Regions from separate parts of the Streptomyces sp. NPDC037290 genome, predicted to be linked through region 1. Evidence: riboswitches for the same ligand, from Rfam matches in the RefSeq annotation. Region 1 holds a riboswitch; the other holds the start of a gene.
The links. Region 1 has a riboswitch for ZMP and ZTP ahead of ACZ7HQ_RS13220 (bifunctional 5,10-methylenetetrahydrofolate dehydrogenase/5,10-methenyltetrahydrofolate cyclohydrolase). Riboswitches for the same ligand answer to the same signal wherever they lie in the genome.

Region 1 (7,303 bases):
TGAGCCAGCCGAGCCGGCAGGCGACACGGGCCGCCGCCGTACGGCCCTCCTCGCGGGTGGCGGCCAGCAGCAGATGACCCTCGATCTCCCGGAGGAGGGCCGCCTCCTCCCTCGCCGTCATCGTGCACTCAACTCCCGCTCCTGGGCCTGCGTTTCCGGGTGGTACAGGTCGAACGCCGGGGATTCGCTGCGGATCCGCGGCAGGGTGACGAAGTTGTGCCGGGGCGGCGGGCAGGAGGTCGCCCACTCCAGGGACCGGCCGTAGCCCCACGGGTCGTCGCTCTCGACCCGCTCGCCGTACTTGGCCGTCTTCCACACGTTGTAGAAGAACGGGAGCAGGGAGGAGCCGAGCAGGAATGAGAAGATTGTCGAGACCGTGTTGAGCGTGGTGAGCCCCTCCACCGCCAGATAGTCGGGAATCCGGCGCTGCATCCCGTTCGTGCCCAGCCAGTGCTGCAGCAGGAACGTGCCGTGGAAGCCGATGAACAGCGTCCAGAAGGTGATCTTGCCGAGGCGCTCGTCCAGCATCTTGCCCGTCATCTTCGGCCACCAGAAGTGGAAGCCGGCGAACATCGCGAACACCACCGTGCCGAAGAGGACGTAGTGGAAGTGGGCCACGACGAAATACGTGTCGGACGTCGCGAAGTCGATCGGCGGCGAGGCCAGCATGACACCGGTCAACCCGCCGAAGACGAACGTGACCAGGAAGCCCATGACCCAGAGCATCGGGGTCTCGAAGGACAGCGAGCCCTTCCACATCGTGCCGATCCAGTTGAAGAACTTCACCCCGGTCGGTACGGCGATGAGGAACGTCATGAAGGAGAAGAACGGCAGCAGCACACCGCCGGTGACGTACATGTGGTGCGCCCACACCGTCACGGACAGACCGGCGATCGCGATGGTGGCCGCGATCAGACCCATGTAGCCGAACATCGGCTTGCGGGAGAAGACCGGGATGACCTCGGAGATGATGCCGAAGAACGGCAGCGCGATGATGTACACCTCTGGATGGCCGAAGAACCAGAAGAGGTGCTGCCACAGTAGTGCGCCGCCGTTCGCGGCATCGAAGACGTGGGCCCCGAACTTACGGTCCGCCTCCAGGGCGAACAGCGCGGCCGCGAGGACCGGGAAGGCCAGCAGGACCAGGACGGCGGTCAGCAGCACGTTCCACACGAAGATCGGCATGCGGAACATGGTCATGCCCGGGGCACGCATGCAGATGATCGTGGTGATGAAGTTGACCGCGCCGAGGATGGTGCCGAAGCCGGAGAAGGCCAGACCCATGATCCACATGTCGGCGCCGATGCCCGGCGAGCGGACCGCGTCCGACAGCGGGGAGTAGGCGAACCAGCCGAAGTCGGCCGCACCCTGCGGGGTGAGGAAACCGCCGACCGCGATGGTCGAGCCGAACAGGTACAGCCAGTAGGCGAACATGTTCAGCCGCGGGAACGCCACGTCCGGCGCGCCGATCTGCAGCGGCATGATCCAGTTCGTGAAGCCGGCAAACAGCGGCGTCGCGAACATCAGCAGCATGATCGTGCCGTGCATCGTGAACGCCTGGTTGAACTGCTCGTTCGACATGATCTGCAGGCCCGGCCGGGCCAGCTCGGCGCGCATCAGCAGCGCCATCACGCCACCGATCAGGAAGAACGCGAACGACGTGACCAGATAGAGCGTGCCGATCGTCTTGTGATCGGTGGTCGTCAGCCACCGTACGACCCGGATGCCCCTGATATCTCTGATGCTCTTCACGCCCCGCCTGTGTCCGCGCCCGGCCCGCCGGTCACACTCGGACCACGCGACGAGCATCACGGAAGAAGGGTGTGACGATCCGGGTGGTGCCGGACACGAACCGAACATGAGCAACGACGAGATCTTCGCCGCTGCCTATCGCGAGCACTACTGGGCGGTCAGCCGCTATGTCGCGCGACGACTGCCCGGGCGGGCCGACGAGGTGGAGGAAGTGGTGGCGGAGGTGTTCACGGTCGCCTGGCGACGGCGGCGCGACCTGCCGGACGCGCCGCTGCCCTGGTTGTACGGGGTGGCCCGCAACTGCCTGGCGAACGCGGTACGCGGCCTTGGCCGCAGGCGACGGCTGCTGGACCGGCTGGGCAACGACGAGGCCGCGCACGGCCGGCACGTGGTGGACAGCCCGGACGCCGAGGTACCGGGCGCCTGGGTGCACGAGGCCCTGGACCGGCTCTCCCCGGCCGACCAGGAGGTACTGCGCCTCGCGGCCTGGGAGGAACTCGACGCCGGGCAGATCGCGGTGGTGCTGGGCTGCGGAGGCCGCGCGGCGGCGATGCGCCTGCACCGCGCCCGCCGCCGACTGCGCGCCGAGATAGACCGCCTGCGCCCCGCGCCGCCGGTGAGGACGGCACCACCCGCCCCACGCGCGCGCCCCGCCGCGCCGTGTGCCGTGGGGCTGGGGCGTGCAGCGCTCTCCGACGAGCCCGCACGCCCTGGATCCCCGGACAGCGTGTCGCTCCCCGAGCGTCGCTCGGGCGGCCTGGGCGCGTCGGCGGACGCGTCGGCGTCCGGGCACCGCACGCCGTCCGGCACGCCGGCGACCGCCCCACCGACGAGGCAGATACCCGGCGGTGGGCACGGGTGGCCGGTCGATCCGGCCCGTGCCGGCGACGAGGCTCCCGCCGGGCAGGGCGGACCCGGTCGGCGATCGCCGTACCCCGTCGCCCCCGCCGGCGTATCCCTGCGCAAGGACCCTCGCCATGCCTGATGAACTCGGCCTTCTTCGCCGTGCCAACCCGGTCCCGGCCCACGGCCCGCACTTCGGCGACGGCCCGTTGGACCACCACGCCGAGCGGCGGCTGGAGTTGCTGCTGCGCGAGGACGAGCGCCGGCCGTCCAGGGCCCCGCGCGCCCGGCTGCTGTGGGGCCTCGCCGCCACGGCCGTCGTGCTGGTCACCACCCTCACCGCGCTGCTCGGCGGCCCGAGCGGCCAGATCGCCGTCGCCGCGCCCCGCCCGCTGGCTCTCCGGAGCCACTCCACCCCCGTACCGCTGGACCGGATGGCCCAACTGGCCGCCGCGGCCGCCGCGGACGGTTCGCCGGGCCTGCGCAGGGGCACCCATGTGCAGTCCTGGAGCCTCGGCATGAGTGACGACAAGCCGCCCCTGACCCTCCCGCAGGAGACCGTGGTGCGCTGGAACGCGGACGACACCCACACCGAGGTCGTCGTGGCGACCGATCCGCGCCACCCGGGCCGCCCGGTCCTCACCGACGACGGCGACGAGCCGCACCTGGTGGAGGACGGCCATGTGCTGAGCCGGACCACCTACCCGCCCAGCTGGAGCGACGCTCCGCCCGAGGCTCGCCCCCCGCACGATCCGCAGGCCCTGCGGGACTACCTCACCGAGACGGTCCACACCGGTACCGGCACTGGTACCGGGCCCCTGGCCACGTCCGAACTCCTGGACGGCGTCGCGGAGTTGCTGGACCACTGGACGCTCGGCTCCCGCGAGTCGGCCGCGCTGGTCCGGGTCCTCGCGGATGCCAAGGGCCTGCGCCCCGCCGGACAGCTGACGGACCGGCTGGGGCGCCCCGGGCAGGCGTACGTGTACGACGCCCGGGGCGTTCGGCGCATGCTGATCCTCGATCCCCGCACCGGTGCGGTCCTCGGCCTGGAGACCACCTTCAGCGCGGACGACTCCCGGTACGGGGTGAAGGCCGGGGACGTCATGGAGTACAGCGCCTGGATGCGCTGACCCGGTGCGCCGGCCTCACGCGCCGAGCTGCCGGGTGGCCGCCTCGACGGTCTGCTCCAGCAGCGTGGCGATCGTCATGGGGCCGACACCGCCCGGCACCGGCGTGATCAGCGAGGCCCGCTCCACGGCGGAGTCGAAGTCGACGTCGCCGACGTTCCCCGGGTTGTAACCGGCGTCGATCACGACGGCGCCGGGCTTGATGTCCTGCCCGCGGATCAGCCGCGGCCGGCCCACCGCGGCGACCACGACGTCCGCCTCGCGGACGGCCGCCGACAGGCCCCGGGTGCGCGAGTGACAGTACGTCACCGTCGCGTCCCGGGCCAGCAGGAGCATGCCCACCGGCTTGCCCAGGATCGCGCTGCGGCCCACGACCACGGCCCGCTTCCCGGCGGGGTCGACGTCGTACTCGTCCAGCAGCCGCAGGATGCCGCCGGGCGTGCAGGACACGAAGCCCGGCAGGCCGAAGCTCATCGTGGCGAACGAGGCGAAGGTGACGCCGTCGACGTCCTTCTCCGGCGCGATGGCCTCGAACGCGGCCCGCTCGTCGATGTGCTCGCCGGCCGGGTGCTGCAGCAGGATGCCGTGCACGGTCGGATCGGCCGACAACTCCCGCAGTGCGCCGACGAGTTCGCCGGTGCCGGTGGTGGCGGGCAGTGCCACGTGCCGGGATTCGATGCCGGCCTTGCGGCACCTGTTCTGCTTCATGCGCACGTAGGTCACGGACGCCGGGTCCTCGCCGACGAGCACGGTCGCGAGGCAGGGCGCGGTGCCGGTGCGTGCGGTGAGGTCGGCGGCCTTCTTCGCGGTGTCCTCGACGACGCGGCGGGCGAGGGCGGTGCCGTCCATGAGACGGGCCTGGGGCATGCTGCACACTCCTGAGCTGGATCGACTCTCTCGCCCAGGCGCGCGGCATCCACCACGGACCGCTCCCCGGTGGTACTCCACCTCAGCGCCAGTCACGGCCCGGGTACAGGGTAACCGGGCACCTGCCGGAACCCGGTCCGCTCGGGCCGAGAAGGTCCAGGTCAGCCGGGTGGTGACCTGGACCCTGTGGATCTCCTTCCGGCGCCTGTCATGCCGGTGTGTTCATGCCGGTGTGCGTGCCTACTCGTCCCAGGCCTGGATGATCAGCTGGTCGGCTATCTTGCCGCCACGCAAGGTGACCATCGACTCGGCGAGGACCCGGGTGCCGTCCCCGTACTGGCAGGACTCGGTGAACGCGGCGTGGTCGCCCTGTACGACGCACTGGTCCAGCTTGTGCGTCATGTCGCGGCTGTAGATGTCGTCCAGCAACTCGGCGATCTGGCCCCGGCCGCGCAGGACGGTGGGGTGGCTGGGCTGGTGGTTGTGGTCGACGATGCGGATCTGCGCGTCGTCGGCGTAGAGCGACAGAAGGGTGTTGCCGGTGTTCCCTTCTATGCCCCGGCGCAGTGCCTCGGTGTCGAAGGCGGAACCTGTCGCGGTGCCCATGGTGACCTCCTTCGGGCGCCCGCGGCCCGGCGGGGCGCGGACCACGCGGACCCCCACCCTTCGAGACTGCTCCGGCCCGACGGCCACGGCAAGCGCAGCCCTACGACCCCAGGGCGCACCCCGGCCACGCTCCCTGAGGACCGCCGCTCGGTTCTGCCGGATGCAGGGGGCTGGGGGCCGGTGCTCGGTTCTGCCCGTCATGGTCCCGCTCGGGCACGCCCCGTCACCGGTCCTGCGCGGCGCCGTTCTGCCCCGACCGGAGCAGGGCCCAGTCGCGGCACAGTGCGAACGCCGAGGCCGTGCCGTCCGGGAGACAGTCCGGGAGCAGGCGGGTGAGCAGATCCCCGGGGCCCAGCTCCAGCCAGGTGCGGACCCCGTCGCGGTGCAGCAGGCCGACGGCCTCCGCGAAGCGCAGCGGCGCGCGTCCCACCCAGAACTCCGGTTCGGCGGTCTCGGCGCCCACGGGACGGGCGGTGACGTCGGAGACGAGGGGGAGGCGCGGCGCACGCGGGTGGAGCGTGGCGAGGGTGCGGCCGTAGGCGTCGAGGACGCCGTCCTGGCGAGGGGGACGTGGCCGGCCGCCCAGCAGGCGGGCCAGGGTGCCGACCGCGTGGCAGGCGTCCGCGAGGGAGAAGACGCCCGCGGCGTACGCGGCGGCCATCCGCCCCGACGCCTGCCCGAACACCACGTCCGGCCGTACTCCCCAGCTGTGCAGCAGCCGGTATTGCGCCACCTGGAGGGCGAAGACCGCAGGACCGGCGAACGACTCCCGCTCCAGCAGCGCGGCCGTACGGGTTCCGTTGTCGGCGAACATCACGCATTCCAGCGGGAGTTCGAGATACGGATCGAGTCGTGCGCAGACGTCGTCCAGCGCGTCGGCGAACACCGGGAACGCCTCCCGGATTTCCCATCCCGTTCCGGGGCGCGGTTCGCCGCCGGCCGAGAACAGGAATGCGGTACGTCCATTGCGGCCGTCGATGGGCATGCCCCCATTGAGGCACGCCCCGGCCCACGCACACACCAGGCAGACTCCCGCACCCTGCAAAAAGATTGCCATCATGGAATGACGTTATTCGGTCAAATTCTTAAGCGATTCAAAAGGTCTTCGGAAGTGTTTCGGTGAAGGCCTTCCAGATCAAGCACGACCGCTGCGACCGGCCGCGGACCGCCGGGTGCCACCACCGGCCGGAAAGATCCACGATCATCGTCGTGGTCCGCCCCGCTGCCGATCGGTCGCGCGTAGGGTCGGCAGGGAAGGCAACCGAGGAAGGGGTCGGACCATGGCGCAGGAAGTGCGCGGCGTGATCGCACCGGGGAAGGACGAGCCCGTACGGGTCGAGACGATCGTGGTGCCGGATCCCGGACCAGGCGAGGCCGTGGTGCGCGTCCAGGCCTGCGGTGTCTGCCATACCGACCTGCACTACAAGCAGGGTGGCATCTCGGACGACTTCCCCTTCCTGCTCGGCCATGAGGCCGCCGGCGTCGTGGAGACGGTCGGCGAGGGCGTGACCGACCTGGCACCCGGCGACTTCGTCATCCTCAACTGGCGTGCGGTGTGCGGGAACTGCCGCGCCTGTCTGCGCGGCCGGCCCTGGTACTGCTTCAACACGCACAACGCCCGGCAGAAGATGACCCTCGCCGCCACCGGGCAGGAACTGTCCCCGGCGCTCGGTATCGGCGCGTTCGCCGAGAAGACGCTCGTCGCCGCCGGGCAGTGCACCAAGGTCGACCCCGCCGTCTCCCCGGCGGTCGCCGGCCTGCTCGGCTGCGGCGTCATGGCCGGCATCGGCGCGGCGATCAACACGGGCGGTGTCGGCCGGGGCGACTCCGTCGCGGTCATCGGGTGCGGCGGCGTCGGGGACGCCGCCATCGCCGGGTCGCACCTCGCCGGCGCGGCGAAGATCATCGCCGTGGACATCGACGACCGCAAACTGGACAAGGCCCGCACACTGGGCGCCACCCACACCGTCAACTCCAAGGAGACCGACCCGGTCGCGGCGATCCGCGAGCTGACCGGCGGCTTCGGCGCCGACGTCGTCATCGAGGCCGTCGGCCGCCCGGAGACCTACCAGCAGGCCTTCTACGCCCGCGACCTGGCCGGCACGGTC
Region 2 (7,303 bases), on a different contig from region 1:
GCGACCTTCTCGTCCAGGACGTGCGCCGCCTTGGAGGGGGCGCCGGACTTGGTGGTGCCCGGCTCGGTGGTGGTCAGGACGCGGTCGATCAGGCCCGCCACCTCGTCCATCTCCGCCGTCCCGAGGCCGCGGGTCGTGAGCGCGGGGGTGCCGATGCGGATGCCGGAGGTGTACCAGGCACCGTTGGGGTCGGCCGGGATGGCGTTGCGGTTGGTGACGATGCCCGAGTCCAGGAGGGCCGCTTCCGCCTGGCGGCCGGTGAGGCCGTAGGAGGTGGCGACGTCGATCAGGTTGAGGTGGTTGTCGGTGCCGCCGGTGACCAGGGTGGCGCCGCGCCGCATCAGGCCCTCGGCCAGGGCGCGGGAGTTGTCGACGATGCGCTGGGCGTAGTCCTGGAAGGCGGGCTGCCGGGCCTCGGCGAGGGCGACGGCCTTGGCGGCCATGACGTGCGGCAGCGGGCCGCCGAGGACCATCGGGCAGCCGCGGTCGACCTGGTCCCTGAGCGAGTCGTCGCACAGGACCATGCCGCCGCGCGGGCCGCGCAGGGACTTGTGGGTGGTGGTCGTCACGATCTGGGCGTGCGGGACCGGGTCGAAGTCACCGGTCAGGACCTTGCCCGCCACCAGGCCGGCGAAGTGCGCCATGTCGACCATGAGGGTCGCGCCGACCTCGTCGGCGATCTCGCGCATGATCCGGAAGTTCACCAGACGGGGGTACGCCGAGTAGCCCGCCACGATGATCAGCGGCTTGAAGTCGCGGGCCTGGGCGCGCAGGGCGTCGTAGTCGATAAGGCCCGTCGCCGGGTCGGTGCCGTAGGAGCGCTGCGCGAACATCTTGCCGCTGATGTTGGGGCGGAAGCCGTGGGTGAGGTGGCCGCCGGCGTCCAGGGACATGCCGAGCATCCGCTGGTTGCCGAAGGCCTGGCGCAACTCGGCCCAGTCGGCCTCGGTGAGGTCGTTGACCTGGCGGACGCCGGTCTTCTCCAGGAACGGGGCCTCGACCCGGTCGGCGAGTACGGCCCAGAAGGCGACGAGGTTGGCGTCGATGCCGGAGTGCGGCTGGACGTAGGCGTGACGGGCGCCGAAGAGCTCGCGGGCGTGCTCGGCGGCGAGCGCCTCCACCGTGTCGACGTTGCGGCAGCCGGCGTAGAAGCGGCGGCCGACGGTGCCCTCCGCGTACTTGTCGCTGAACCAGTTGCCCATCGCCAGCAGGGTGGCCGGGGAAGCGTAGTTCTCGGAGGCGATCAGCTTGAGCATCTCGCGCTGGTCGTGGACCTCCTGGCCGATGGCGTCGGCGACCCGCGGTTCGACGGCACGGATGACGTCGAGGGCGGCACGGAAGGCGGTGGACTCGGTGGAGAGGGGGTGCTGCTCTGGCATGAGGACCTCCGGACGGCGTGCGTACAGCGTTCACGTTCGGCCCAGGCGCACGGCACACATCACACTCGGGCCGCTCCCCGATGGTCCGTCCCATCCCAGCGCGCCAGTCACGGCCCGCTGGTCAGCCTACCGGGCGCGCCGGACGGCGCGGATGCCGCGTCCATCATGCGAGCGACGGTAGGAAGGAGGTCACTGTCGTGTCACCGTCGTGTTGTCGTCGTCTCCGGGAGAGGCCATGACCGCTGCAGAAGACCTCATCGTCGCCGCCGAAGCGCACTGTGCGCCCACCTACCGCCCCCTGCCGGTCGTCGTGGCCACGGCGGACGGGGCGTGGATGACGGACGTGGAGGGGCGGCGGTATCTGGATCTGCTGGCCGGCTACTCGGCGCTGAACTTCGGGCACGGCAACCGGCGGCTGATCGAGGCGGCGAAGGCACAGCTGGACCGGGTGACGCTGACGTCCCGCGCCTTCCTGCACGACCGGTTCGCCGCGTTCTGCACGGAGCTGGCCGAGCTGTGCGGGATGGAGATGGTGCTGCCGGTGAACACCGGCGTGGAGGCGGTGGAGAGCGCGGTGAAGACCGCCCGCAAGTGGGGGTACCGGGTGAAGGGGGTGCCCGCGGAGATGGCGAAGATCGTGGTCGCGGGCGGCAACTTCCACGGGCGTACGACGACGGTCATCAGCTTCTCCACCGACCCGGAGGCCCGGGCGGACTTCGGGCCGTACACGCCGGGGTTCCAGATCGTGCCGTACGGCGATCTGACGGCGATGCGTGAGGCGCTGACCGAGAACACCGTCGCGGTGCTGCTGGAGCCGATCCAGGGCGAGAACGGGGTGATCGTGCCGCCGGCCGGCTATCTGGCGGCGGTGCGGGAGCTGACCCGCGAGCGGAACGTCCTCTTCGTCGCCGACGAGATCCAGTCGGGTCTCGGCCGGACCGGGCGGACCTTCGCGTGCGAGCACGAGGGGGTGGTGCCGGACATGTACGTGCTGGGCAAGGCGCTGGGCGGCGGGATCGTGCCGGTGTCGGCGGTGGTGTCGAGCGCGGAGGTGCTCGGAGTGTTCCGGCCGGGCGAGCACGGGTCGACGTTCGGCGGGAATCCGCTGGCCTGCGCGGTGGCGCTGGAGGTGATCGCGATGCTGCGGACGGGCGAGTTCCAGGCACGGGCGGCCCGGCTGGGCGAGCGGATGCACCGGGCGCTGGCCGCGCTGCCGGCCACGGGCACGGTGACGGCGGTGCGCGGGCGCGGGCTGTGGGCGGGTGTGGACGTCGCGCCCGGGGTCGGTACGGGCCGTCAGGTGTCGGAGCGGCTGATGGACCGCAGGGTGCTGGTGAAGGACACCCACGGCCACACGGTCCGGATCGCTCCGCCGCTGGTGATCAGCGAGGAGGACCTCGACTGGGGGCTGGAGCAGTTCAGTGCGGTGCTGGGCGTCCGAGGTCCGGCAGGGCGGCCCTAGAGGATCACGTGGGGCAGGAAGCGGGCGTACGCGTCGGTGACCAGGCCGGAGGACTCGCGGATGCCGAGGCCGGCCGGCTCGCTGCGGACGACCCAGGCGCCGAGGACGACGTGGTTGCCGTCGAAGGCGGGGAGCGGGGCGAGCTGCTGGTAGCAGCAGGGCTCGTCGCGGGGTACGGCCGGGGCGCCGCCGGGCCGGTGCACGGTGACGCCCTCGCCCTCACGGCCGAGCAGCGGCTTGGCGACGTAGCCGGGCGCGGAGGCCAGCTCGCGGGGGCCGTCGAGGTAGGCCGGGAGGAGGTTGGGGTGGCCGGGATACAGCTCCCACAGGACGGCCAGCAGCGCCTTGTTGCTGAGCAGCATCTTCCAGGCGGGTTCGATCCACAGGGTGCTGCCCGTGCCGCCGCCGTTGTCGAGGGTGGCGAGGACGTGCCCGGCGAAGGCGTCGGTGGTGAGCCATTCCCAGGGGTAGAGCTTGAAGATGCCGCGGATGAACCGGAGCTGGTTGTCGACGAAGCGGCCGGAGAGGGTGTCCCAGCCGATCTCCTCCATGGACAGCCAGTCGGTGTCGAGGCCGGCCTGTTCCGCGGTCTCCTTCAGATAGGCGACCGTCATCAGGTCCTCGCCGAGTTCGTCGGCCGAGGAGTGCGCGAAGTGCAGGGGGCTGCCGGGAGGCAGCAGCGCGGCCTGTGCGCGCCAGGCCTCGACGAGGCGTTCGTGCAGGGAGTTCCACTGGTCGGCGCCGGGGAAGCGGTCCTCCATCCAGAACCACTGGGGCGAGGCGGCCTCCACCAGTGAGGTCGGGGTGTCGGCGTTGTACTCCAGCAGCTTGGCCGGGCCGGTGCCGTCGTAGCGGAGGTCGAACCGGCCGTAGACGGAGGGGAGTTCGGCGCGGCGGTGCCAGGCCTCGGTGACGGCGGCGGCCACGGCCGGGTCGGTGATGCCGAGGTCGGCGAGCCGGTCCTTCGCCACGATGTGCTCGGCGGCCGCGAGGCACATGCGGTGCAGTTCCCCGACGGTCTCCTCCAGCGCCTCGATCTCGTCCAGGGTGAAGACGTAATAGGCGCTCTCGTCCCAGTAGGGCCGCAGCGAGCCGTCGGGGTGGCGGGTGAGGGGGTAGACGAGCCCCTGCGCCTCGACGGTCTGCTGCCAGCCGGGGCGGGGGGTGGTGGTACGGCGTTCCACGGCCCGGTGCCGTCAGCCGCCGGAGCTGTGGTGGCCGCCGCCGAAGCCGCCGCGGTGGACTCCGTGGCCGCCGGAGGATCCGCCGGAGCCCTTGCGGGGCTTGGTGAAGGAGCCGCCGCTCACCCAGGAGCCCTTCTTCCTGCCGCCGTAGTACCAGGCGCCGTTCACGGAGGACTTGACGGACGTGCAGTTCTTGTCGGAGACGACCTTGTAGCCCTTGGCGAGGGTGTAGCTGTCGCGGTCGACGCAGCGCTTGTCCGGGTCGGAGGAGCAGGCGGTGAGGGCGGCGGCCAGCAGGCCCATGCCGCCGAGTACGACCGTGCCGGAGCGCAGCCGCCGCCGGGTGTCAGCCATGTTCGTGTCTCCCCCGTGTGGTGTGGCCCGAGTGTCGGCCGTCAGCCTAGAGAACGGTAAGAGCGCAGGCCACAGTGGGTGGTGGGATCAGCCGTCTCCTAGAGTCCCTTTGTGGTCTTTGGAATGGTGTGCGCCCTTGGCGCGGCGGTCTGCTTCGGCACCGCGACGGTGTTGCAGGCGGTGGCCGCGCGGGCGGCGGGCACGGACGGGGGCGGCGGCGAGGCGGCCCTGCTGCTGCGGGCGCTCAGGCAGTGGCGGTATCTGGCCGGTCTGGCGCTGGACGGGCTCGGCTTCCTGTTCCAGATCGCGGCGCTGCGGTCCCTGCCGATCTACGCGGTCGGCGCCGCCCTGGCGTCGAGCCTGGCGGTGACCGCGGTGGTCGCGGCGCGCCTGCTGCGGGTGCGGCTGAGCGGCACGGAGTGGGGCGCGGTGGGCGTGGTGTGCGCGGGCCTCGCGATGCTGGGGCTGGCGTCCGGGCCGGAGGGGAGCCAGGACGGTTCGGAGATGTTGCGGTACGTGATGCTCGCGGTCGCGGTCTGCATGCTGCTGCTCGCGTTCGCGGGCGGCCGGCTGTCCGGCACGAGCCGGGCGCTCGTGCTCGGGCTGGGCGCCGGCTTCGGGTTCGGGGTGGTGGAGGTGTCGGTCCGGCTGATCGACAGCCTGGCGCCGGCGGCTCTCCTGACCAACCCGGCGGCCTATGCGCTGCTGATCGGAGGCGGCGCGGCGTTCATGCTGCTGACGTCGGCCCTCCAGCGGGGCTCCGTGACGACCGCGACCGCCGGCTTGGTGATCGGCGAGACCATCGGTCCGGCGGCCGTGGGCGTGGTGTGGCTGGGCGACCGCACGAGGGAGGGACTGGCCTGGCTGGCGGTGCTGGGGTTCCTGGTGGCCGTGGTCGGGGCGTTGGCGCTGGCGCGGTTCGGGGAGGCGCCGGTGGTGGCCGAGGAAGCCTGAGACCGCCTCCCCCGGACGGCACGCATCGGTGTCCTACGGCAACACCCTGCACAGCGCCTCCAGCGCCCCCGCCCACGCGCTGTCCGGTGGTGTCGCGTACCCCACGACCAGGGCGTCCAGCGGTTCGGTGACGGCCTCCTCGTGGCGGTGGAGGGCGAGGCCGTGCAGGGCCAGGCCCTGCCAGGTCGCGGCCTGCACCACCGACTGTTCGGTGCCCGCCGGCAACCGCAGCACCGCGTGCAGGCCGGCGGCGATTCCGGTGACCGTCACCTCCGGCGCGCGGGCGGTCACGGCGGCGGCGAGGGCGTCGCGGCGGCGCCGGTAGCGCAGGCGGGAGGAGCGGACGTGGCGGTCGTAGGCGCCGCAGGTGAGGAACTCGGCGAGGGTGAGCTGCTCGAGCGCCCCCACGGTGTCGATGCGGCCCTTGGCCGAGACCGCCTCCTCCGCCAGGGACGGTGGCAGCACCATCCAGCCCAGGCGCAGTCCGGGGGCCAGTGACTTGCTGGCGGTGCCGAGGTAGATCACCCGGTCGGGGTCGAGACCCTGCAGCGCGCCGACGGGCTGGCGGTCGTAGCGGAACTCGCCGTCGTAGTCGTCCTCCAGGATCAGCCCGCCGGTGCGCCGCGCCCAGTCCACGACGGCGGCGCGCCGGTCGGGGTGCAGGGGCATGCCCATGGGGAACTGGTGGGCGGGGGTCAGCAGGACCGCACCGGCGTCCGCCAGCGGGCCGGTGTCGGTGCCCAGTTGGTCGTACGGGAGGGCGGGGGTGGTCAGGCCCGCGGCGCGCAGCAGGCTCCGGTGCACGTCCAGGCCGTACGACTCGACCGCCACCGTGCGCACCCCGCGCGCCCGCAGCACCGTGCCGAGCAGCCGCAGGGCGTGCGAGAAGCCCGCGGTGACGAGGACGGAGTCGGGGTGGGCGCGGACGCCCCGGGCGCGGGCCAGATAGCCGGCGAGGGCTTGCCGCAGTTCGGGGCGGCCGCGCGGGTCGCCGTAGCCGAGGGCCTGGTAGGGGGCCGTGGTCAGGGCGCGGCGGGCGGCCTTGAGCCATTCCGTGCGGGGGAAGGCGGCCAGGTCCGGGGTGCCGGGGATGAGGTTGTAGGTGGGGCGGCCGGGTTCCCGGCGCCGGGGTGCCGAGTGGGCCGGTGGGACGACGGCCCGGTCCGCCACCCGTGTCCCCGAGCCCTGCCGGGCGGTGAGCCAGCCCTCCGCCACGAGGTCCGCGTAGGCCTCGGCGACGGTGTTGCGGGCGATGCCGAGGTCGGCGGCGAGGGCGCGGGAGGAGGGCAGCCGGGTGCCGGGAGCCAGCCGGCCGGTGCGGACGGCCTCGCGCAGGGCGTCGGTCAGACCCCGGCGCAGACCGCCCGGGCCGGCCGGTTCGAGGTGCAGGTCGACGCCCAGAGTGGCCCAAGGTTTCGCCATGGAAATGGACCATACTCCTGGGCTGCCTCGCTCCTAGGGTCGACGCATGAGCACCACACAGGAAAACGTCGAGTACGCCGGCGAGCAGGCCCCCCGGCTGGCCTGGGCCGAGCACGCCCCCGAGGTCTACAAGGCGATGATCCGCCTGGACACCGCCGCCAAGCGGGGCCTGGACCCCAAGCTGTACGAGCTGGTGAAGATCCGCGCCTCGCAGCTCAACCACTGCGCCTTCTGCCTCGACATGCACACCAAGGACGCGCTCGCGGCCGGTGAGAGCGTGGAGCGGATCGTGCAGCTCAGCGCGTGGGAGGAGTCGCGGCACTTCTACACCGGGAAGGAGCTGGCGGCGATCGAGCTCACCGAGGCGATCACGGTCCTGACGGACGGCTTCGTGCCGGACGAGGTGTACGCGAGGGCCGCCGAGCAGTTCGAGGAGGCCGAGCTCGCGCAGCTGATCGCCGCGATCGCGGTGATCAACACCTGGAACCGGTTCGGAGTGACCACCCGGATGACCCCGGGCCACTACCAGCCGGGGCAGCACCGGTGAG

Region 2: linked by a shared signal. The riboswitch ahead of ACZ7HQ_RS36235 (glycine hydroxymethyltransferase) and the one ahead of ACZ7HQ_RS13220 (bifunctional 5,10-methylenetetrahydrofolate dehydrogenase/5,10-methenyltetrahydrofolate cyclohydrolase) in region 1 are both predicted to bind ZMP and ZTP.

Annotation. Positions count from the first base shown of each region.
Region 1 covers NZ_JBVJVZ010000003.1:550,034-557,336, reverse strand. Annotated here, with positions in the region: gene ACZ7HQ_RS13240 (hypothetical protein) at 1-121, opposite strand, end outside; gene ctaD (aa3-type cytochrome oxidase subunit I) at 118-1,752, opposite strand; partial or broken gene ACZ7HQ_RS13230 (sigma-70 family RNA polymerase sigma factor) at 1,859-2,362, shown strand; gene ACZ7HQ_RS13225 (CU044_5270 family protein) at 2,730-3,725, shown strand; gene ACZ7HQ_RS13220 (bifunctional 5,10-methylenetetrahydrofolate dehydrogenase/5,10-methenyltetrahydrofolate cyclohydrolase) at 3,741-4,589, opposite strand; ZMP/ZTP riboswitch at 4,615-4,695, opposite strand; gene ACZ7HQ_RS13215 (nuclear transport factor 2 family protein) at 4,830-5,195, opposite strand; gene ACZ7HQ_RS13210 (acyltransferase domain-containing protein) at 5,419-6,180, opposite strand; gene ACZ7HQ_RS13205 (S-(hydroxymethyl)mycothiol dehydrogenase) at 6,476-7,303, shown strand, end outside.
Region 2 covers NZ_JBVJVZ010000017.1:71,670-78,972, forward strand. Annotated here, with positions in the region: gene ACZ7HQ_RS36235 (glycine hydroxymethyltransferase) at 1-1,379, opposite strand, end outside; ZMP/ZTP riboswitch at 1,412-1,500, opposite strand; gene rocD (ornithine--oxo-acid transaminase) at 1,615-2,841, shown strand; gene ACZ7HQ_RS36245 (glutathionylspermidine synthase family protein) at 2,838-4,025, opposite strand; gene ACZ7HQ_RS36250 (hypothetical protein) at 4,038-4,379, opposite strand; gene ACZ7HQ_RS36255 (DMT family transporter) at 4,503-5,333, shown strand; gene pdxR (MocR-like pyridoxine biosynthesis transcription factor PdxR) at 5,367-6,755, opposite strand; gene ACZ7HQ_RS36265 (carboxymuconolactone decarboxylase family protein) at 6,802-7,302, shown strand; gene ACZ7HQ_RS36270 (carboxymuconolactone decarboxylase family protein) at 7,299-7,303, shown strand, end outside.